One region of the Pseudomonas hamedanensis genome, then DNA from elsewhere that is predicted to be linked to it. Evidence: predicted binding sites of a transcription regulator. Region 1 holds the regulator's gene; each other region holds the start of a gene.

Region 1 (6,973 bases):
ATAAACACTCCATTAGGTGCGGCGCGGCGTTATCGCCGCACGGCCCCGGATTCAAATACGCTTTGTGGCGTAACGCTTGAGCATGCTTGGAACATCGAGAATCAACGCAATGCGGCCGTCACCGGTAATGGTGGCGCCGGACATGCCCGGAGTCCCCTGGAGCATCTTGCCCAATGGCTTGATGACCACTTCTTCCTGGCCGACCAGTTGATCGACGACGAAGCCGATCCGCTGAGTGCCCACCGAAAGGATCACCACATGGCCTTCACGCTGCTCTTCGTGAGCGGCGGAGCTGACCAGCCAGCGCTTGAGGTAGAACAATGGCAGCGCCTTGTCGCGCACAATCACCACTTCCTGACCGTCGACAACGTTGGTGGTCGACAGGTCGAGGTGGAAGATTTCGTTGACGTTGACCAGCGGGAACGCGAACGCCTGATTGCCGAGCATGACCATCAGCGTCGGCATGATCGCCAGGGTCAGCGGCACCTTGATGACGATCTTCGAGCCCTGGCCCTTGGTCGAGTAGATGTTGATCGAACCGTTGAGCTGGGAAATCTTGGTCTTCACCACGTCCATGCCGACACCACGGCCGGACACGTCGGAGATCTCGGTCTTGGTGGAGAAACCCGGGGCGAAAATCAGGTTGTAGCACTCGGTATCGCTCAGGCGATCGGCCGCGTCCTTGTCCATCACGCCGCGTTTTACCGCGATTGAACGCAGCACGTTCGGGTCCATGCCTTTGCCGTCGTCGGAGATCGACAGCAGAATATGGTCGCCTTCCTGCTCGGCCGCCAGCACCACACGACCGCCACGGGCCTTGCCCGACGCTTCGCGTTCTTCCGGCGACTCGATGCCGTGGTCGACGGCGTTGCGCACCAAGTGGACCAGCGGGTCGGCCAGGGCCTCGACAAGGTTTTTGTCGAGGTCGGTTTCTTCACCGACCAGCTCCAGGTTGATCTCTTTTTTCAGCTGACGCGCGAGGTCGCGAACCAGACGCGGGAAGCGCCCAAAGACCTTCTTGATTGGCTGCATCCGCGTCTTCATCACGGCGGTCTGCAGGTCAGCGGTGACCACGTCGAGGTTCGACACGGCTTTGGACATGGCTTCGTCGCCGCTGTTGAGGCCCAGGCGCACCAGACGGTTACGCACCAGTACCAGCTCGCCGACCATGTTCATGATTTCGTCGAGACGCGCGGTATCGACGCGCACGGTGGTTTCGGCTTCGCTGGCCGGTTTTTCCGGCGGCGGTGTCGCAGGAGCACGGGCCGGAGCCGGGGCAGCAGCGGCCGGCTTCGGCGCTTCGGCCTTCGGCTCAGGCTTGGCGGCAGGTTTTGGCACAGCAGCGGCAGCAGCCGGTGCTTTGGCAGCCGGCGCGGCGACGGTCGACGCGGAGCCGGCAGTCGCAGCCGCGGCGTCAAACTTGCCTTTGCCGTGTAATTCGTCGAGCAGCGATTCGAATTCGTGATCGCTGATCAGATCGCTGCCGGCAGCCGCGGCTTTCGGTGCGGCAGGCGCAGGCGCCGAGGCAATCGCCGATTCCAGCGCGTCGACGGCGAAGTTGCCCTTGCCGTGCAACTGATCGAGCAGTGCTTCGAATTCGTCATCGGTGATGTCCGAGCTGTCGCCCTTGGCAGGTGCTGCCGGAGCCGCCGCCGGGGCCACCGCATCGACGGCGAACTGGCCTTTGCCGTGCAGTTGATCAAGCAGCGATTCGAACTCGGCATCGGTGATCTCATCGCTGGCCGCTTGCGCAGCAACCGGCGCAACAACAGCCGCCGGTGCCTCGGCCTGGGCCTTGACGGCATTTAGCGAGTCCAGCAGTTGTTCGAATTCGTTGTCGGTGATGTCGCCCGAGTCGCCTTCGACGACCAGTTCTTCGATCATCTCGGCCACCGGCGAAGCCGGGGCTTCATCGGCCGTTTGCGGCTCGGCCAGACGTGCCAGCGCGGCCAACAATTCTGGCGTTGCGGCAGTAATCGGTGCGCGCTCACGGACTTCGCTGAACATGCTGTTCACCGCGTCCAGTGCTTCGAGTACAACGTCCATCAGTTCTGCATCAACGCGACGCTCACCCTTGCGCAGGATGTCGAACACGTTTTCGGCGATGTGACAGCACTCCACCAGCTCATTGAGCTGAAGGAAGCCGGCGCCCCCTTTTACAGTGTGGAAACCGCGAAAAATTGCATTGAGCAGATCTGCATCATCCGGACGGCTTTCCAGCTCGACCAGTTGTTCGGACAGTTGCTCAAGAATCTCGCCGGCCTCAACCAGGAAATCCTGAAGGATCTCTTCATCGGCGCCGAAGCTCATTAATGGGGTGCTCCTAACAGGTCTAAAAACCTAAAACATCAAAATCCAAGACTGGATAGCAAATCGTCCACATCGTCCTGACCGGACACAACGTCTTCTCGTTTATCGGCATGAATCTGCGGACCTTCACCCTGCGAGAGATGTTTTTGTGGATCTTTTTCGGCGAGCATTGCGGCGCGGTCATGTTCGATGCCCGCAAAGCGGTCAACCTGACTGGCCATGAGCACGAGTTTGAGCAGATTGCTTTCGACTTCGGTGACCAGTTGGGTCACGCGCTTGATCACCTGACCGGTGAGGTCCTGGTAATCCTGGGCCAGCAGGATGTCGTTGAGATTGCTCGACACCGCACGGTTGTCCGTGCTGCTGCGTGACAGAAAACCGTCGACCCGGCGCGCCAGTTCGCGGAACTCTTCAGCCCCGACCTCGCGACGCATGAAGCGCCCCCAATCGGCACTCAACGTCTGCGCTTCATCCGCCAGACTGTTGACCACCGGCGTGGCGCTTTCCACCAGATCCATGGTGCGGTTGGCCGCGGCCTCCGTCAGTTTGACCACGTAGCCCAGGCGTTCGGTGGCGTCGGTGATTTGCGACACTTCCTCGGCCTGCGGCATGTGCGGATCAATCTGGAAATTGACGATCGCACTGTGCAGTTCACGTGTGAGCTTGCCCACTTCCTGATACAGGCCGCGGTCACGGGTCTGATTGAGCTCATGGATCAGTTGCACCGCGTCGCCGAACCTGCCTTTTTCAAGGCTTTCGACCAGTTCGACCGCGTGTTTTTTCAGGGTCGATTCAAAATCGCCCTGTGAAGATTCGTTATGCTCCATAGCTCCCCCGCGCATTCATCAGCCGATGCGTTCGAAAATCTTCTCGATTTTGTCTTTCAGCGCCTGAGCCGTGAAAGGTTTGACCACGTAACCGTTCACGCCGGCCTGAGCGGCCTCGATGATCTGCTCGCGCTTGGCTTCAGCAGTCACCATCAACACGGGGAGATGCTTGAGTTTTTCATCGGCACGCACGTGACGCAGCAGGTCGATACCGGTCATGCCCGGCATGTTCCAGTCCGTTACCAGAAAGTCGATGCTGCCGCTGTTGAGCACCGGAATGGCGGTGGTGCCATCGTCGGCCTCGACGGTGTTGGTGAACCCAAGATCGCGCAGCAGGTTCTTGATGATCCGCCGCATCGTTGAGAAGTCATCAACGATGAGGATTTTCATGTCTTTGTTCAATTCGACCTCCAAGCAGTCTTAAACGCGCCCAGCACCTGGACGCGCCACTTCAATCAATCGGCGTAGCACTCGAAGTTTGTCTGGAACACAACGGATCGAGACCGGCGCCGCTCATCACCGCACCAGCCTCGTTTCGCAGTGTCCCCACACTGCCTTCAGCGCGCTCGCCACTCCCCTAAACGCCCCCGCAAACGGGCCGCGCACTGGCTGTGTAACTGGCTGACCCGCGATTCACTGACGCCAAGGACTTCACCGATCTCCTTGAGGTTCAGCTCTTCGTCGTAGTACAGCGCCAACACCAGTCGCTCACGCTCCGGCAAATTGGCAATCGCGTCCGCCAGCGCCGCCTGGAAGCGTTCATCTTCCAGATCGCGTGACGGCTCCATATGAGCACTGGCGCCATCCTCATGCAGCCCTTCGTGTTCGCCGTCCTGCAAGAGGTCGTCGAAACTGAACAGGCGGCTGCCCAAGGTGTCATTCAAAATCCCGTAATAATCGTCGAGACTCAATTGGAGTTCGGCCGCAACCTCGTGATCTTTAGCATCACGGCCGGTTTTAGCTTCAATTGAGCGAATCGCGTCGCTGACCATACGGGTATTGCGGTGAACCGAGCGTGGCGCCCAGTCCCCTTTGCGCACTTCGTCGAGCATCGCGCCGCGGATTCGAATGCCCGCGTACGTTTCGAAACTGGCGCCCTTGCTGGCGTCGTATTTGGTCGAGACTTCAAGCAGGCCGATCATCCCGGCCTGGATCAGGTCTTCCACCTGAACACTGGCCGGCAATCGCGCCAGCAAGTGGTAGGCGATGCGTTTGACCAGTGGCGCGTAACGCTCGATCAACTCGTACTGCGCGTCACGCGCCGACTTCTTGTACAGATTCATGCCACTGGCGGTCATAACACGGGCCCTGCGGTTTGCTGCACGAGGCGCTCGACGAAAAATTCGAGGTGGCCTCGCGGGTTGGCCGGCAACGGCCAGGTGTCGACTTTCTGCGCAATCGCCTTGAAAGCCAGGGCGCACTTGGAACGCGGAAACGCTTCATAGACCGCACGCTGCTTCTGCACGGCCTTGCGCACGCTTTCGTCATAAGGTACGGCGCCGACGTATTGTAGGGCGACGTCAAGGAAGCGGTCCGTGACCTTGGTCAACTTGGCGAACAGGTTGCGCCCTTCCTGCGGGCTCTGCGCCATGTTGGCCAGGACGCGGAAGCGGTTCATGCCGTAATCGCGGTTGAGTAATTTGATCAGTGCGTAGGCGTCGGTGATCGAGGTCGGCTCGTCGCAGACCACCAGCAACACTTCCTGGGCGGCGCGGACGAAACTGACGACCGAGTCACCGATACCGGCTGCGGTGTCGATCACCAGCACGTCGAGATTGTCGCCAATGTCGCTGAACGCCTGAATCAGGCCGGCATGTTGCGCCGGGCTCAGGTGCACCATGCTCTGGGTGCCGGAAGCGGCCGGCACGATGCGGATCCCGCCCGGGCCCTGCAACAGCACGTCGCGCAGTTCGCAACGGCCTTCGATCACATCGGCCAGCGTGCGCTTGGGTGTCAGCCCCAGCAGGACGTCGACGTTCGCCAGGCCCAGGTCGGCGTCCAGCAGCATGACCCGACGGCCAAGCTCTGCCAGCGCCAGCGACAAGTTCACTGACACGTTAGTCTTGCCGACGCCACCTTTGCCGCCGGTCACCGCGATCACCTGTACGGGATGCATGCTGCCCATGTTATTTCTTTACCTTGTCTTGCATAGACGGAGGCCACATTACTGGCTGCGCGTTCCCGATCGGAACAATGCGTGGCAGACCATCGATGTAGGTACAAAAACTGTTCATGATTACCTCAGCCAACCTGCTTGGTCGGGCTGTGATAGATATCAGCGAACATGTCAGCCATGGCTTCTTCGCTGGGTTCTTCCTGCATTTGCACGCTGACGGCACGGCTGACCAATTGATGACGGCGCGGCAGATGCAGATCATCCGGAATCCGTGGGCCATCGGTCAGGTACGCGACCGGCAATTCATGACTGATCGCCAGGCTCAACACTTCACCAAGACTGGCCGTTTCATCCAGTTTAGTCAGAATGCAGCCGGCCAGCCCGCAACGCTTGTAGCTGTGATAAGCGGCCGTTAGAACCTGTTTCTGGCTGGTGGTTGCCAATACCAGATAATTTTTTGAGCGAATACCACGCCCGGCCAGGCTCTCAAGCTGCATGCGCAACGCCGGATCACTGGCTTGCAGACCTGCAGTATCGATCAAAACCACGCGTTTGCGCAGCAATGGATCCAAAGCCTGAACCAGCGACTGACCCGGATCGACGTGGGTCACCGGTACATTGAGAATGCGGCCGAGGGTTTTCAGTTGTTCCTGCGCACCGATACGGAAGCTGTCCATGCTCACCAGCGCGACGTTCTGCGCGCCGTACTTGAGCACGTAGCGTGCGGCGAGTTTGGCCAGCGTGGTGGTCTTGCCCATGCCGGCAGGGCCGACCATCGCAATCACCCCGCCCTCTTCCAGCGGCTCGACTTCCGGCACGGCAATCATCCGTGCCAGGTGCGCCAGCAGCATGCGCCAGGCCTGACGCGGTTCTTCGATATCGGTGATCATTGCCAGCAAGTCGCGGGACAACGGACCGGACAGACCGATGCGTTGCAAGCGGCGATACAGATTGGCCTGGGCCGGACGGCTGCCTTGCAGCTGATTCCAGGCCAGCGTGCCGAGCTGCACTTCCATCAACTCGCGCAGGCTGTTCAATTCGAAACGCATCGAATCCAGCGCACGAGGATCAACCCCGGCGGAGGCTTGCGCAGGCGCCGGAGCAGGACGCGCCGGTGCGGCGTAGGTCGGCTCGCTCAACGGCTCGGCAGCGGTCAGCGGCAGGCCCGCCGTCAAAGGCAGCCCGGCGAACAACTGACGATTGGTGTTGCCGTCGGCTTCGCCGCGCATGCTCAATTCGGCCTGGGCGGTGACGATGCGCGACTGGGTCTTGCGCAACTCGTCTTCGAGTTCCATGTTCGGCACCCGCGGCGTCAGTGCCGAGAGTTTGTAATCCAGCGCCGCCGTCAGCTCGACGCCGCCGGCAATGCGGCGGTTGCCAATGATGGCGGCATCAGCGCCCAGCTCATCACGAACCAGCTTCATGGCCTGACGCATATCGGCGGCGAAAAAACGCTTAACTTGCATAAACCACTACCTCAGCCGTTGGGCCCTACTGTCGCAACGATGGTCACTTGCTTGTTGTCCGGTATTTCCTGGTAGGCCAGCACATGCAGTCCGGGGACGGCGAGGCGGCCAAAACGCGAGAGCATCGCGCGTATCGGGCCGGCGACCAACAGGATCACCGGCTGCCCTTGCATTTCCTGACGCTGCGCCGCTTCGATGAGCGAACGTTGCAGCTTCTCGGCCATGCTTGGCTCCAGCAGAACGCCCTCTTCCGA
Region 2 (6,973 bases), 1.2 Mb from region 1:
CGGTACTGACATCAACCGTAGAACGCGCACTGGTGTTCAAGACCGGTGGAACCGCCAGCGCCGGTAAGCTATCGGTGTTTACCCGCGATGAGTGGCAGACACTGGTGCGCGACTTCGGCGGCCAGCTTGCCGGCCAACTCAAGCCGGGCGATCGAGTCGCCAACCTGTTTTTCGTCGGCGATCTCTATGCCAGTTTCATCTTTATCCACGATGCACTGGCGTACGAAACCGCAGGTGTCACTGAATACCCTTTTACCGGCGCGGTCGAGCCTGCGGTGCTGGTTGAAGCCATCCGGCAACACGCTATCAATGTGCTGGCCGGCGTGCCCGCGCAGTTGCTCGGGTTCGCCGACGTGTTACAGCGCCAAGGCCAGACCCTGACCGAGGTTGACGCCCTGCTCTACGGCGGGGAAAGCCTGTTCGCCGGGCAACTGCAGGTGCTGCGCAGTGTGTTTCCCAATGCACGAATCGCCTCCATCGGCTACGCCAGTGTCGACGCCGGGTTCATCGGCGCCTCGTCCGCGGATTGCGCCTTGGGCGAACACCGCATGCTACCCGGCCACAGCGTGCTGGAAATCATCGATGAGCACACCGGCGAAGTCATCGAAGCCTGCGACCGCAGCGGGCGGCTGGTGCTGACCAACCTCACCCGTCGCTTGATGCCGTTGATCCGCTACCCGGTCGGCGACCTGGCTTGCTGGCGAGAACCGGCCACCGCGCCGATGCGCAAGTTTGCCTTGATGGGTCGCAGCGCGAGCAGTCAGCGCGTACGGGTCAGCAGCCTGACCTTGGTGATCGAGGACATCGCCAGGATTGTGCAGCGCCACACCGGCAGTGACGACTGGCAACTGGTCATCAGCCAATCGGCGAATGTCGATGTCGTCAGCCTGAAGTGGGCGTCCGACCCCCAGGCACCAACGACCGTGCAAGCCAATGCAGCCTTGCTGGAAGCCTGGCACGCGCAGAACCCGCAGGCGGCACAACTGTGTGCCGAGCGGCTGCTGCAATTGCAGGTCATCGCTTGCCCAAGCGCAGAACTCGCGCGTCATCCACGCTCCGGCAAGCGCCAGCGCGTCGTCGACCTGCGCGTATACCCAGCCTCTGGTCAGGAGCAACGTCCATGGACAACCTGACGCTACGCAGCTATCGCAGTGCCGACGCGGGAGCCGTCAGCCGCCTGTTCCGGGAAATTTATGGCGAACACTACGTACAGCCCCACGTGTACTTGCCGTTGATGATCAACCAGAACCATGGTGACGGGACCTGGCATTCGCTGGTCGCGCAAATCGGCAAAAAGATTCTGGGTCACGCCACGCTCTGCCGAAGTGTCGAATCGCAAACGGCGGAACTGGCCTTGAGCGTGGTCCACCCGGCGACACGCGGACAGAACATTGCCACCCAGTTGGGCACACGGCTGTTGATACATGCGCAAGCGCTGCGCTGCCGGGGCGTGACCATCAAGCAAGTGACGCAGCATGACTACACGCAACGCATGGCTGAGCGGCTGGGTTTTTGCAGCACCGGGTTGCTGCTCGACTATGTGCCCTCGCCGTTTGGCGAACCTTTGCCTGAGTCCATCGTTATCGGTTTCATGCCTATCGACGGTTACCGCAGGCCACTTCCGGCACTGCTGTGGCCGGAACGCTGTCGCGAGTTCATGGAACACTTGAGTGAGGTATACGGAACGCAGGAGAAAGAAGTCCCCTGGGTGGGTGCGCCGATTCATGTCGAGCAACGTTTCATGCGCTATGACGTGACCCTGGAAAAGCTCGACAGCAGGTTACTCAAGCAACTGCGAAGGCTGCCGCGGCACTGGATGATTTCCATCAGGCTCAGGCTGGCGACGGGGTTTGCCAGTGCCGTGGAAAATCTGTCGAAAATAGGCTTCAGCTTCACCGGGATTGCCCCGAACGATCGCTGTGATGGCTGGCTGGCGCTGTTTCACCGGGGCTATTGCGCGCGCACGTTGCAGTTGCATTGCCCGCATATCCAGCGTTTGCATGATCAGGCCCAACAGCCCGCCGACGAGGCGGTTGCGCATTCGTGAGTCACCATCGCCCGTTCACGCGCTGAACGGGCTGCAACGGTGCGGTTCAGGCCTTGGCTCTGACACCTTCGTCGGCCGGCTTCGCGGCGTTGCCTTCCCCATAGGTTTTCAGGTTCTGCAGCACATAAATGGCTTTCTTGAACTCGGGAATCAGATTCTTGCCGTAGGCGTTGCCATTGAGGCCATTGGTCTGGATGGCATCGAGCTGGGTCGCGAAATACTCCAGTGCGTTGAATTTGGCATCGACATCCTTGGTCACGCCGAAACGGTCGAACTTGTCGCCGGCATTCATCAGGGTGAAGGAAGTGATTTCAGAGATCAGTCCCCGCCCACGCAGGAACGCACTCAAATTGCCCAGCTGCTTGACCGACACATTGGCTGGATCGAAGCCCTTGATCTGCTTGCGCAAACCCTGCTTGTCCATTTCGGCGGTGTTCAATGCGTTGGGGTCGTTGCCGACCATGGTCAGCATCTGCTGCACCTTGACGCTCTGGGCCACTTCTTTCTTGGCGCCGGTGTTGCGCACCATAACCCCTGCTTTGCTTTCCCAGCCGCCGACAATACCGATCGTCATGAGAAGACTCCCTGTGAATGACGTAAAAATATCCGCGTCGAAGCGGATGAATGGGCGCGAGTATCGGTCGGCAGACTGATGGCACCAACCTGTTTCTGCACTTTTTTACAATTCTCGTACATTCCCGATACAAACACGCAACTCCCCGCAAACCCTGTCGCAGAGCTGTCATCAACCCGCAACACAACTGACTTTTCCCGGCTGGCAGATGGACTGATCCGCGTGGGTGTATCGGTTTTGATACGGCTTCCTCATCGGTGCCGGGATTTTTTCAGCACGTGCGTACCTCAAGGTTCGCGCAACACCGACGATACGCTGGTGATACCCGCACTGTTCGCCCCTCGCCACCTCACTAGAAGCGCTGCTCAAGGACCGGTTTCCATGCCCGCATTCCGCACCATTCAGGCCCGCTACACGTTGTTTCTGGTTCTGTTCATCTTGCTGCTGTCGGTGCTTACAGTGGTCGGCATCAGCCACTTGGTCGCGCCCAAGCTGCGCGAAACCGAAGAGCAAGTGGTGCTCAACCGGATTGCCGAGGTCGCCGAGCAGATTCAGGGCGAACTGAACAAAGTGCAGGCGCAACAGCGCAGCATCACCCAGACCATCCCGCTGCTCGACAGCGCGGCGATCGACACGGTGCTTCCGGGGCTGGTCGATCAATACGGCGAACTGAAGGTATTCGGCGGCGGGATCTGGCCTCTGCCGGGGCAGCGTGAGGCCGGGCGCAACAAATTCAGCACGTTCTGGCACCGTGACGCGTCCGGCAACCTCAAGGTCAATACCTTCTGGAACAGCGACGCCGCGCCGAACTACTACGACCAGACCTGGCACAAGGGCGGCATGGCCACGCCGCGCGGCCAATGCGCCTGGGCGGCGGCCTATAAGGACGACGCCAGTGCCGAGCCGCGCACCAATTGCGCCATGGCGATTTACAAGAACGGCAATGCCTGGGGCGTGTCGACCATCGACGTCACCCTTGGTTTCTTCAACGATCTGGTGGCGCGCAAGGAAAAGGACCTCAACGCCCAGATGCTGATTGTCGAAGCGGACGGCAAGATCATCAGCAACAGTTCGCGCATCAGCGGTCCGATCGTACTGAAAAACATCAGCGAACTGGCCGCGTCTTCGACCTTTGCCAGCCAGGTCAAAGCCGGGCTGTTGAACCGCGATCAGGCGCAACGCATCGAATTCGACAACAACGGCGAAGCCAGCACCTTCTTCATGCGCCCGATAGAGGGCACGCCATGGTTCCTCGCCACTGCCCTGCCGACGAAAATGCTCACGGCCCAGCGCGATGACGTACTCAGCAGCCTGAGCCTGATCCAGATTCCGCTGGTGATCCTGCTGGTGCTGTTGCAGGTCTACGCGATCCGCCAGTTGGTGCAACGCATGAAAGCCCTGAAAGCCAACATCGATTTGCTGTCCAGTGGCGATGCCGATCTGACCCGACGCATCACCATTCGCGCCGAAGACGAACTCGGGGCCATCGGCCATTCGGTGAACACGTTCATTGCCTACCTGCAAAACATGATCGGAGAAGTGACTCAGGCCACCGGCGCCATGGCCTCGAGTCTGGACAATCTGCAACGCACTTCGGCGCACACCAGCCAGATCCTGCTGCGCCACGCCGAGGAAACCGACCAGACCGTCACCGCCATCACCGAAATGAGCTCGACCGCCGAAAGCGTCGCGCAGAACGCCGCCGAAACCGCCGCGTTCACCCAGCGCGCCAACGAGAACGCCGATCGCTCCAGGGTGGTCGTGGGGCAAGCGACCAGCAGTGTGGTTGCGCTGATCGACGAAGTGGCCAGCGCCACGCACAAAGTCGAAAACATGCAGCAGGACGCCCAGCGCATCACCGAGATTCTCGGGGTGATCGGCGCGATTGCCGGGCAAACCAACCTGTTGGCGCTCAACGCTGCCATCGAAGCCGCCCGCGCCGGAGAGCAAGGTCGTGGCTTTGCGGTGGTCGCCGATGAAGTGCGCGCCCTCGCCGCCCGCACTCAGGCCAGCACCTCGGAGATCAATGAAATGTTGACGCGCCTGACCCAAGGCGTGAGTTCCTCGGTCAGCGCCATGGAGAACACCCAGGCCAGTTGTCAGTCCGCCGCCGACGCCACGGCACGGGTCAACTCGGGGCTGGACGAAATGGCCGGTTCGGTCAGCCACATCAACAGCTTAAGCACGCAGATCGCCACCGCGGCCGAACAGCAGAGCGCCGTCACCGAAGAAATCAACCGCAGCATGGTGCAGATCCGCCACATGGTCGATGAACTGGTGCAAAGCGGCCAGGCCAGCGAACTCAATACCCGGCAATTGCTCGAGGCAAACAGCCGGGTGAGCGCAATCATGGGGCGCTTCAAGGTTAATTGAGCCAACTGCAAATAATGTAGGAGTGAGCCTGCTCGCGATTGCGGTGTGTCAGTCACAACAATCGGCGACTGGAATACCGCAATCGCGAGCAGGCTCACTCCTACAATGAATTGTGCAAACCACATTTCCTACGGCGGTCAGTCACAGTGACGATAGATCGCTGACAGCTTTGTCATCTCCCACTCATCCGGCTGTCAGCCTTGATCCAGTATCATCCTGTCAGCCCGCCTTGTAGCAACTGGAAACACTCAGTTGATGCCCGCCGGGGAAAACCCGTCAAAATGCGTTCTTTTTGACCGTCACCCGAGCCGAGAATCCGCCATGCGATCCCATCTGCGCCTGCTCGCACTGAGCACCCTATTCATCAGCTCCCTGGCCCAGGCCGCCGAGCTGATCCCGATCGAAGTGCACCGCGATGCCAATTGCGGCTGCTGCAAAAAATGGATCAGCCACCTCGAAGCCAACGGCTTCAAAGTCGACGATCACGTCGAAAGCGACATGAGCAGCTTCAAACAACAGCACGGCGTACCGCCGCGATTGGCGTCCTGCCACACCGCGATCATCAACGGTAAATTCGTCGAAGGGCATGTGCCGGCCGAGCAGGTACTGGCCCTGAGCAAGCGCGATGACCTGCTGGGCGTCGCCGCACCGGGCATGCCGATGGGCTCGCCGGGCATGGAAATGGACGGCATGAGCGATGCGTATCAAGTGATCGGCCTGAAGAAGGACGGCGCGGATATCGTGGTGGCGGATTACCCGGCCCATTGATGAGCGCCGCTTACGCCGGGCTGTTTTTCGCTGCATTCGGCGCGGCGACGTTGCTGCCGTTGCAATCCGAGGCGCTGCTGGTCGGGTTGATCGTCAGCGAACGTTACTGGCTCTGGGGCTTGCTGGCGGTGGCGACACTGGGCAACGTACTCGGTTCGCTGGTCAACTGGTGGCTGGGCCGTGGCCTCGAGCGTTTTCAGGAGCGCCGCTGGTTCCCGGTCAGTGCGCGGCACATGGACAAGGCGCGCAAACACTATGAGCGCTACGGGCACTGGTCGTTGCTGCTCAGTTGGCTGCCGGTGATCGGTGACCCGTTGACGCTGATTGCCGGGGTGATGCGCGAGCCGCTCGGGCGTTTTCTGCTGATCGTCACCCTGGCCAAAGGCGCACGTTATGGCGTGCTGGCCCTGCTCACGCTGGGCTGGCTGGGTTGAACGATCGCGCGATGAGGTTGCCTTAACGTCGGCGTAATCGCGCCATTCCAGCATCGGTCAATTTCCAAGGAGTTTGCCCTTATGTCCGTCACGCTGTCCCGCTGGCTGCCCGGTCTGTTCCTCACCGCCGCCCTGCCCGTGCTGGCTCAGGCCGCCACCGACACTGCACCCGCCGAAGGTCCCGCCTACGGCCCGGAACTGCAAGGCTTTCAATATCCCTACACGCTTAAACACTTCGCCTTCGAATCCCAGGGCCAGTCCCTGCAGATGGGCTATATGGACGTTGCCGCCCACGGCAAGGCGAACGGGCGTACCGTGGTGCTGATGCACGGCAAGAATTTTTGCGCGGCGACCTGGGACAGTTCGATCAAAGCGTTGAGCGAAGCCGGCTACCGGGTCATCGCCCCGGACCAGATCGGTTTCTGCACCTCAAGCAAACCCGAGCACTATCAGTACAGCTTCCAGCAACTGGCGACCAACACCCAGCAGTTGCTCAAGGCGCTGGGCATCCAGAAAGCCACGCTGCTCGGCCACTCCACCGGCGGCATGCTCGCCACCCGCTATGCACTGTTGTTCCCTGAACAGGTCGATCAACTGGCGATGGTCAACCCGATTGGCCTGGAAGACTGGAAAGCCCTCGGTGTGCCCTATCGCACTGTGGATCAGTGGTATCAGCGTGAACTCAAAGTCACCGCCCAAGGCATCCGCGAGTACGAACGCACGACCTATTACGATGGCCGCTGGAAGCCGGAATTCGACCGCTGGGTCGACATGCTC
Region 3 (6,973 bases), 1.5 Mb from region 1:
AGCCAGTCGCGCAAACCGGCGGTCGAGGAACGTTTCGACGCGCAATATCGCAGCCTCGAGGATTTGCTCAAGCAGGCCGATTTCATTTGCCTGACCTTGCCATTGACGGCGCAGACTGAACGACTGATCGGCGCCGAGCAGTTTGCGCTGATGCGACCGGAGAGCATTTTCATCAATATCTCGCGCGGTAAAGTAGTCGATGAAGCGGCGATGATCGATGCCTTGGCCAACAAGCGCATTCGCGCGGCGGGGCTGGATGTGTTTGAGCGCGAGCCGCTGAACCATGACTCGCCGTTGTTGCAGTTGAGTAATGTGGTGGCGACGCCGCATATGGGCTCGGCAACGCATGAGACGCGTGAGGCGATGGCGCGGTGTGCGGTGGAGAATCTGCTGGCGGCGCTGGGTGGGGAAAGGCCGGCGAATCTGGTGAATCCCACCGCTTGGCAGGGCTGAGGCTTTCGGCGTCTGCTAAACCGCCTTCGCGAGCAAGCTCGCTCCCACAGGGGAATGCATTTCAACTGTGGGAGCAAGCCCGCACCTTGGAATGCGGTCACCTGTGGGAGATTCTATGGTTGTCATCAAGCCATAACTCCCCCTTTCGATTGGTATTCGCTCTGGTTTTTCATCAGGGCGAACGCTATTCGAGCAAGTTTACGGCCGAGCATCACCAGCACCTGTGTAGTCGCTTTTCCGCAACTGAGATGATGGTTGTAGAACTCTTTCCAGGCATTTGATCGGCAGGCTGACATGGCGGCGTTATGCAGTAATCGACGTACCTCCGAGCATCCTCGCTTGGTTAAATATCTACGGCCATTTTTTTGACCCGAGTCACTCACTCTCAGGTCCATGCCTAAGAACGCTATATAAGAGTCCCCGCTGGTAAAGTCGCCTCGGTTGTATGCCATGACCAAAGCAGTTGCAGTTAGAAAACCTATACCTTCGATGGCTTGGCATCTGGCAACCTCTTCCAGCAAACCAGCTTCGCGCAAGACTTCCTTGAGTTTTTTCTGAACAAGTAAATCCAGCCGTTCTATAGACTTTATGAAAGTTGCGAACACGCCTTTCAAACTGGCGTCATTTGCCCAGCTCTGGGTCAGGCTGGTTTTGGCCCGTATCAGCGAAGCTCTGCGTCGTAGAAGGCTTTGCAGCTTGCCGTAGACTGCCGGAGGTGGGGTCCAAGGTCGCAGATCCTCACCTTCGTTTTTTAAAAAACGGGCGAGAAGACGGGCGTCAGATGCGTCCGTTTTACTGCGACCACCGATACTTTTACGATAATTACTTAGTTGAAAACCGTCGATGATGTAGACGTCGTGACCTGACTCATGAGCCAACTCAACCAAGTCGACGTGATAAATATTTGTCGCCTCAACAGCTATCGCAGTGGGCCCCGCCAATGTTTTAAGCCAGCGCTTTATGGCCAGCTTTTCATTGGTTATCGAGGTGAGCAGATCTGGATCTGCTAAATAAATAACGAGTTCAGCTTTGGCGACGTCCACGCCCACGATTGCCTTCGACACGCGCATTGCCACTGGCACTTCTCCACGCTAAGGTTTTACAGCTTGTAGGGGTTTCACCCAGAGGCGCAGGCTTGTTTCTATCGTCGCTTGAACGAAGCATTCTCTATCGGCGCTTTTGGTGGAAGGGGTGGGGCGAGGTCTCCCACGGTCTGTACTGTTACAGCAGTCAGATGCGAACTGTTCGTCCCACCACCCCTTCAAGTCTAACCATACAAGCGGGCTTGCTCGCGAAGGGCCGGATCAAACAATACAAATTTTTCAGGCACTACGCGCTTGCAACAGCTGCACCGCACACAACGCAATCCTCGCGCAGGCATCCGCCAGTTTGACCCGATCCACCACCAGCCCGATCCGAATGTGCCCCGCCGCGCTCGGCCCGAATGCTTCGCCGGCAAGCACCGACACGCCATAGCCTTCCAGCAACTGCTCGGCAAACGCCTGGGCGCCGAGGCCGGTCTGGCGGACATCGACCATGACGAACATGCCGCCATCCGGACGAATCGGCCGCAGCCCCGGGCAATCGCGCAAACGCTCGCACACAAGATCCCGGCGCAAGCGGTACTCCTCACGCATCTGCGCCACTTCGGGCAAGTCACTCTCCAAGGCAACCTGCGCAGCCTTTTGCACAAAATCGGGCAGACCGAACAGCATGCTCAGCGACAGGTTCACCAAATGCTCAGCCAACGGTTTCGGCCCGATCATCCAGCCGATGCGCCAACCGGTCATCGCATGGGATTTCGACAGGCTGTTGATCGTCGCCGTGCGTTCGGCCATGCCCGGCAGGCTCGCCGGGCTGATGTGTTGGCCTTCATATAAAAGCTCGCTGTAGACCTCGTCGCTGATCAGCCACAAATCGTGACGAATGCACAGTGCACCCAGTGCCTGCCAGATCGGCAGTGACAGACTTGCGCCACTGGGGTTGTTCGGACTGTAGAGCAGTATGGCGCGGGTCTTTGATGTGATTCGCGCGGCAACATCTACAGGGTCGACGCGAAAAGCGTTTTCCGGCCGCACCGGCACCGCAATCACCGTGGCCCCGCAAGCGCCAAACACGCCCTCGTAAGTGACGTACATCGGTTCGGCAACGATCACTTCGTCGCCCGGATCGAGCAGACACTGCGCCACCGAATACACCGCGCATTGCGCGCCGGGCAGGACAATCACCTGGTCCGGATCAACGCGCTGACCGCTGCGCTGGCAATGGCGCTCGGCAATCAGCCTGCGCAGCTCGAGCCGGCCACGAATGTCGGCATAGTGCGTATCGCCGGCCAACAGGCTGTCGATGGCGCCATGCACAATCGGCAACGGCGTGTCGAAATCCGGATCGCCCACGCTGAGCAACAAAACGTCGACACCTTCGGCGCGCAGTTCCAGCGCTCGGTCGTGAATCTGCCAGGCCGCGGCACCCTCCCCGGCGATTCGTTGGGTCAAGGCTGAATAGCGCATGTACGTCTCCTGATTGCGCGGTTTCCAGCCTTCACCGTATCTCAAATCACGAAACGCGCCACCATGGCGTTCAAATCCACCGCCAGTCGCGACAGCTCGTGGGTCGCGGCGCTGGTCTGGTTGGCGCCGGCGGCGGATTGCGTGGCGAGGTCGCGGATATTGACCAGGTTGCGATCGACTTCCCGCGACACTTGCGCCTGTTCTTCCGACGCGCTGGCAATGACCAGGTTGCGTTCGTTGATCAGGTGGATCGAATGAGTGATTTGCTCCAGCGCCACACCGGCAGCGCGGGCCATTTCCAGAGTGGACTGGGTGCGCTGGTTGCTTTGCTGCATCGACGAAACCGCTTCGCCGGTGCCGTTCTGAATGCCGGCGACCATTTTCTCGATTTCCTGGGTCGATTGCGCAGTGCGATGGGCCAGGGCCCGCACTTCGTCGGCGACCACGGCGAAACCACGCCCGGCCTCACCCGCGCGGGCGGCTTCAATGGCGGCGTTGAGCGCCAGCAGGTTGGTCTGTTCGGCGATGGCGCGAATCACGTCCAGCACCTTGCCGATGTCACGACCTTGCGCGGCGAGGCCTTCGATCATTTGCGCGGTGTTTTGCACGTCGTGGGTCATGGTCTGGATCGCGTCGACGGTTTTCACTACTTGATCGCGGCCTTCGCGGGCGGCTTGAGTCGACTGGTTCGACGCTTCGGAAGTGGACACGGCATTGCGTGCGACTTCCTCGACGGCGGCGGTCATCTCGTTGACGGCGGTGGCGGCTTGTTCGATTTCATTGTTCTGTTGCTGCAAGCCGCGCGAGGCTTCTTCGGTGACAGCGCTGAGCTCTTCGGCGGCGGCGCCCAGTTGTGTAGCGGAACCGGCAATCTGTTCGATGGTTTTACGCAAATTGGTTTGCATCGCGGCCAAGGCTTCCAGCAGACGCGCCGGTTCGTCCTTGCCGTCGATCTCGATGGCTTTGCTCAGGTCGCCACCGGCAATGGTTTGCGCGGCCTGCACGGCGCGGTTAAGCGGTGTAACGATGCTGCGGGTCAGTAACCAGGCGAGCAACACCGTGGCCAGCGCCGCTATCACGGCAACGATGATGATCCCGGTGATGGCGCTGTCATAGTTTTCACCGGCGTGTGTCGCCGCCGCTCTGGCCCCGGCCGTGTTCATGCCGATCAGCTTGTTGAGCTGCTCGCCCATCTGATCGGTGCCTTCCTTTATGCGCGTGTTGATCAACGCACGCAGCGCTTCGAGATCGCCCTGGCGCGACAGCTCAAGCATCTGGTTCTGCGCTTGCAGGTAATTGTCGAGCGTGGTCGAAAACGCCTGGAAGACCGCGCGCTCTTCAGGACCTGCCGGCAACGCAGCGTAGCTGGCCTGAGCTTTGCGCACCTTGTCGACCAGCACAGCGATGCGGGTTTGCGCCTCTTGCAGGCTGGCGGGTTCGCGATTGACCAGCACACGGAACGAGAGAATGCGCATGCGCAGGACGTTTTCCGTGACCACGCTGAGGTGAGTCACGCTTGGCAACTGGTTGGTGTCCATGTCGATCGAAGCCTGACGAATGACCGTCATGCGACTGACGGCGAACACGCCAAGAACAATCACCAGCAAGGCGATAAAGGCAAAACCGAGGAACGCACGGGGCGCGATATTCAGATTACGCAGGGACATGGTCGGACTCTCGAAAGAAAGAAACTACGAGCGTCCATGCCGTGATCACTGGCCCCTGGGCGGGCGGCAGTCCGGCGTCACTGTTATGCGAATTTTGTGTGCGCCTGATCGTTGTATCGGCCAGGCTTGAGGAAGGTTTCGGGTTCGTCGCAAATATTTTCGTAGAAGGCTCGCGGATCAGCGCTTGGTGGCGAGTTGCCAGACCCGGGCGATGTCGGTGGCGCGTTCACGCAGCAGACGCGGGGCTTCGGCGCAGGCTTGCTCCAGCGCCATCGGCCCGCTGGTCACGGCGAACGCCGCGTCGATGCCGTGTTGGTAGAGCTCCTGATAGCCCTCACCCAAGGTGCCGGCGATGACAATCACCGGCACGGCGTATTGTTTAGCGACACGCGCGACACCGAACGGCGTCTTGCCGCGCAAGGTCTGCGCATCGAAGCGGCCTTCGCCGGTAATCACCAGATCCGCGCCTTTGACCGCCTCAGCGAGTCCAACCAGTTCCGCCACCACCTCGACACCGGCCTGAAACTGCGCGCCGAGAAACGCCTTGGCGGCAAACCCCAGACCACCCGCCGCGCCGCTGCCCGGCTCATCGCGCACATCCTTGCCCAGCGCCTGAGCGCACAGCTCGGCAAAATGTCCCAGTGCCTGATCGAGTTGCTGAACCTGCGCGAGCGAAGCGCCTTTCTGCGGACCGAAAATCGCCGAGGCGCCGTGTGGGCCGCACAGCGGATTATTCACGTCGGCGGCGATGTCGAAGCGCACGCTGGACAAGCGCGGGTCAAGCTCACTCAAGTCCAGCCGCGCCAGTTGCGCCAGGGCCAGGCCACCGGGCACCAACGGCTGATTCTGCGCATCCAGCAGTTTCGCGCCCAACGCCTGCATCGCCCCGGCACCACCATCGTTGGTGGCGCTGCCGCCAATGGCGAGGATCACTCGCTGCGCGCCAGCGTCCAGCGCCGCGCGAATCAACTCACCGGTGCCAAATGTACTGCTGATACACGCATCACGCTGGCCCAGCGGCACCAACTGCAAGCCGCTGGCTTCGGCCATTTCGATGATTGCTGTGTGATTGTCCGGCAACCAGCCCCAGGCCGCGTCGACCGGCGCCCCCAACGGCCCACGCACGCGGGTGCGGCGCAATTGGCCTTCGCACGCGGCGAGAATCGACTCGACCGTGCCTTCCCCGCCGTCGGCCATCGGGCATTTGACCAGCGTCGCGTGCGGCCAGACCTGCGCCAAACCCAGGGCAATGGCCTCGGCAACGCCTTGGGCACTCAGGCTGTCCTTGAACGAATCGGGGGCGATGACGATCTTCATGCGAATTCTCCGGTTGCATTGGCCTTCATGCTGCCAGTCGGCATGGGCGTTGACGCCTGTCGGGTGCACAAGTGCGGGAGATGATTGTTGTTCATTTTCACAAAAGCCTTGCGGTGGATGTTCCGGCCCTATCGCGAGCAGGCTCACTCCTACAGGGGGTACGCATTCCAAATGTAGGAGTGAGCCTGCTCGCGATGGCGTCTTTGAAGACGCCCAATTAACCCGGATCTGTCTGCGGCAACAACTGCACCCCCAGATACAGCGCCAACATCCCGTCCAGCTTCAAAGGATCCACCCCACTCAGCTCAGCAATCCGTTCCATGCGATAGCGCAGGCTGTTGCGATGGATGCCCAGCGCCTCGGCACAGGCCTGACTCTGCCCGTCGTGCTCGCACCAGCTACGCAAGGTCGCCAGCAGTTGCCCGTTGCTGTCCTTGGCGATCACCTTGCGCAATGGTTTGAGCAATTCGTCCAGTGCATCATCGTTGCGATGGCGCCACAACATGACCGGCAACCGATAACGGTTCAGCGTCAATAAACGCGAGTGCGGCAGCACATCACGACCATAAGCGAGCAAGTCGCCGACCCGTCGATAACAGCGGCGCAACCCGGCCAGGCCATCGGCCTGCCCGCCGACGGCAATGCGCAGAATCTTCCAGCCGAGGCCGTCGAGTTTTTCCAGCAGACGGTCATGCTCAACGTGCTGACTTGCCGGCCGGCACCACAGCAGCGATGACTTGGCCGAACTCACGCACCAGCTGTCCGGGTAACGCGACATCAGCCAGGCACTCAGCGCCTCGACGGTTTGCCCCGGGCCATGCTCGAGGCCCAGCTCAAACAGATACGGCACCCGCGTCAATTGTGGCTTGAGCCCGAGCTGTTGCGCCTCATCGATCAGACGCGGCGAATCCCCCGCCTCACTCAGCAGCAACGCCAGCAGGTCATCGCAACGCTGCCGCCGCCATTGCTGCTCGGCTTGCTGATTGCGCTGGCCAACGAGCATTTCGGCGGTCATGCGCACCAGTT

Evidence for each region. Region 1 encodes FliA, which starts transcription of late flagellar genes. Its sites were predicted from a motif close to CTAAAGTTTNNNNNNNNNNNGCCGNTAA; they were not measured.
Region 2: HU739_RS04860 (methyl-accepting chemotaxis protein) is a predicted target of FliA. The motif match lies at 2,908-2,935, and genes of this name have one in related genera.
Region 3: HU739_RS03580 (methyl-accepting chemotaxis protein) is a predicted target of FliA. The motif match lies at 4,744-4,771, and genes of this name have one in related genera.

What each region holds. Positions count from the first base shown of each region.
Region 1 covers NZ_CP077091.1:2,281,049-2,288,021, forward strand. The annotation lists gene HU739_RS09790 (protein-glutamate methylesterase/protein-glutamine glutaminase) at 1-2, opposite strand, end outside; gene HU739_RS09795 (chemotaxis protein CheA) at 52-2,310, opposite strand; gene HU739_RS09800 (protein phosphatase CheZ) at 2,349-3,137, opposite strand; gene HU739_RS09805 (chemotaxis response regulator CheY) at 3,156-3,527, opposite strand; gene fliA (RNA polymerase sigma factor FliA) at 3,695-4,435, opposite strand; gene fleN (flagellar synthesis regulator FleN) at 4,432-5,262, opposite strand; gene flhF (flagellar biosynthesis protein FlhF) at 5,379-6,719, opposite strand; gene flhA (flagellar biosynthesis protein FlhA) at 6,731-6,973, opposite strand, start outside.
Region 2 covers NZ_CP077091.1:1,127,759-1,134,731, forward strand. The annotation lists gene HU739_RS04845 (phenylacetate--CoA ligase family protein) at 1-1,133, shown strand, start outside; gene HU739_RS04850 (GNAT family N-acetyltransferase) at 1,121-2,047, shown strand; gene HU739_RS04855 (hypothetical protein) at 2,094-2,621, opposite strand; gene HU739_RS04860 (methyl-accepting chemotaxis protein) at 3,003-4,994, shown strand; gene HU739_RS04865 (DUF411 domain-containing protein) at 5,316-5,762, shown strand; gene HU739_RS04870 (YqaA family protein) at 5,762-6,196, shown strand; gene HU739_RS04875 (alpha/beta fold hydrolase) at 6,278-6,973, shown strand, end outside.
Region 3 covers NZ_CP077091.1:811,537-818,509, reverse strand. The annotation lists gene HU739_RS03595 (2-hydroxyacid dehydrogenase) at 1-453, shown strand, start outside; gene HU739_RS03590 (IS110 family transposase) at 579-1,529, opposite strand; gene HU739_RS03585 (pyridoxal phosphate-dependent aminotransferase) at 1,776-2,963, opposite strand; gene HU739_RS03580 (methyl-accepting chemotaxis protein) at 3,005-4,630, opposite strand; gene HU739_RS03575 (glycerate kinase) at 4,808-5,947, opposite strand; gene HU739_RS03570 (sugar diacid recognition domain-containing protein) at 6,165-6,973, opposite strand, start outside.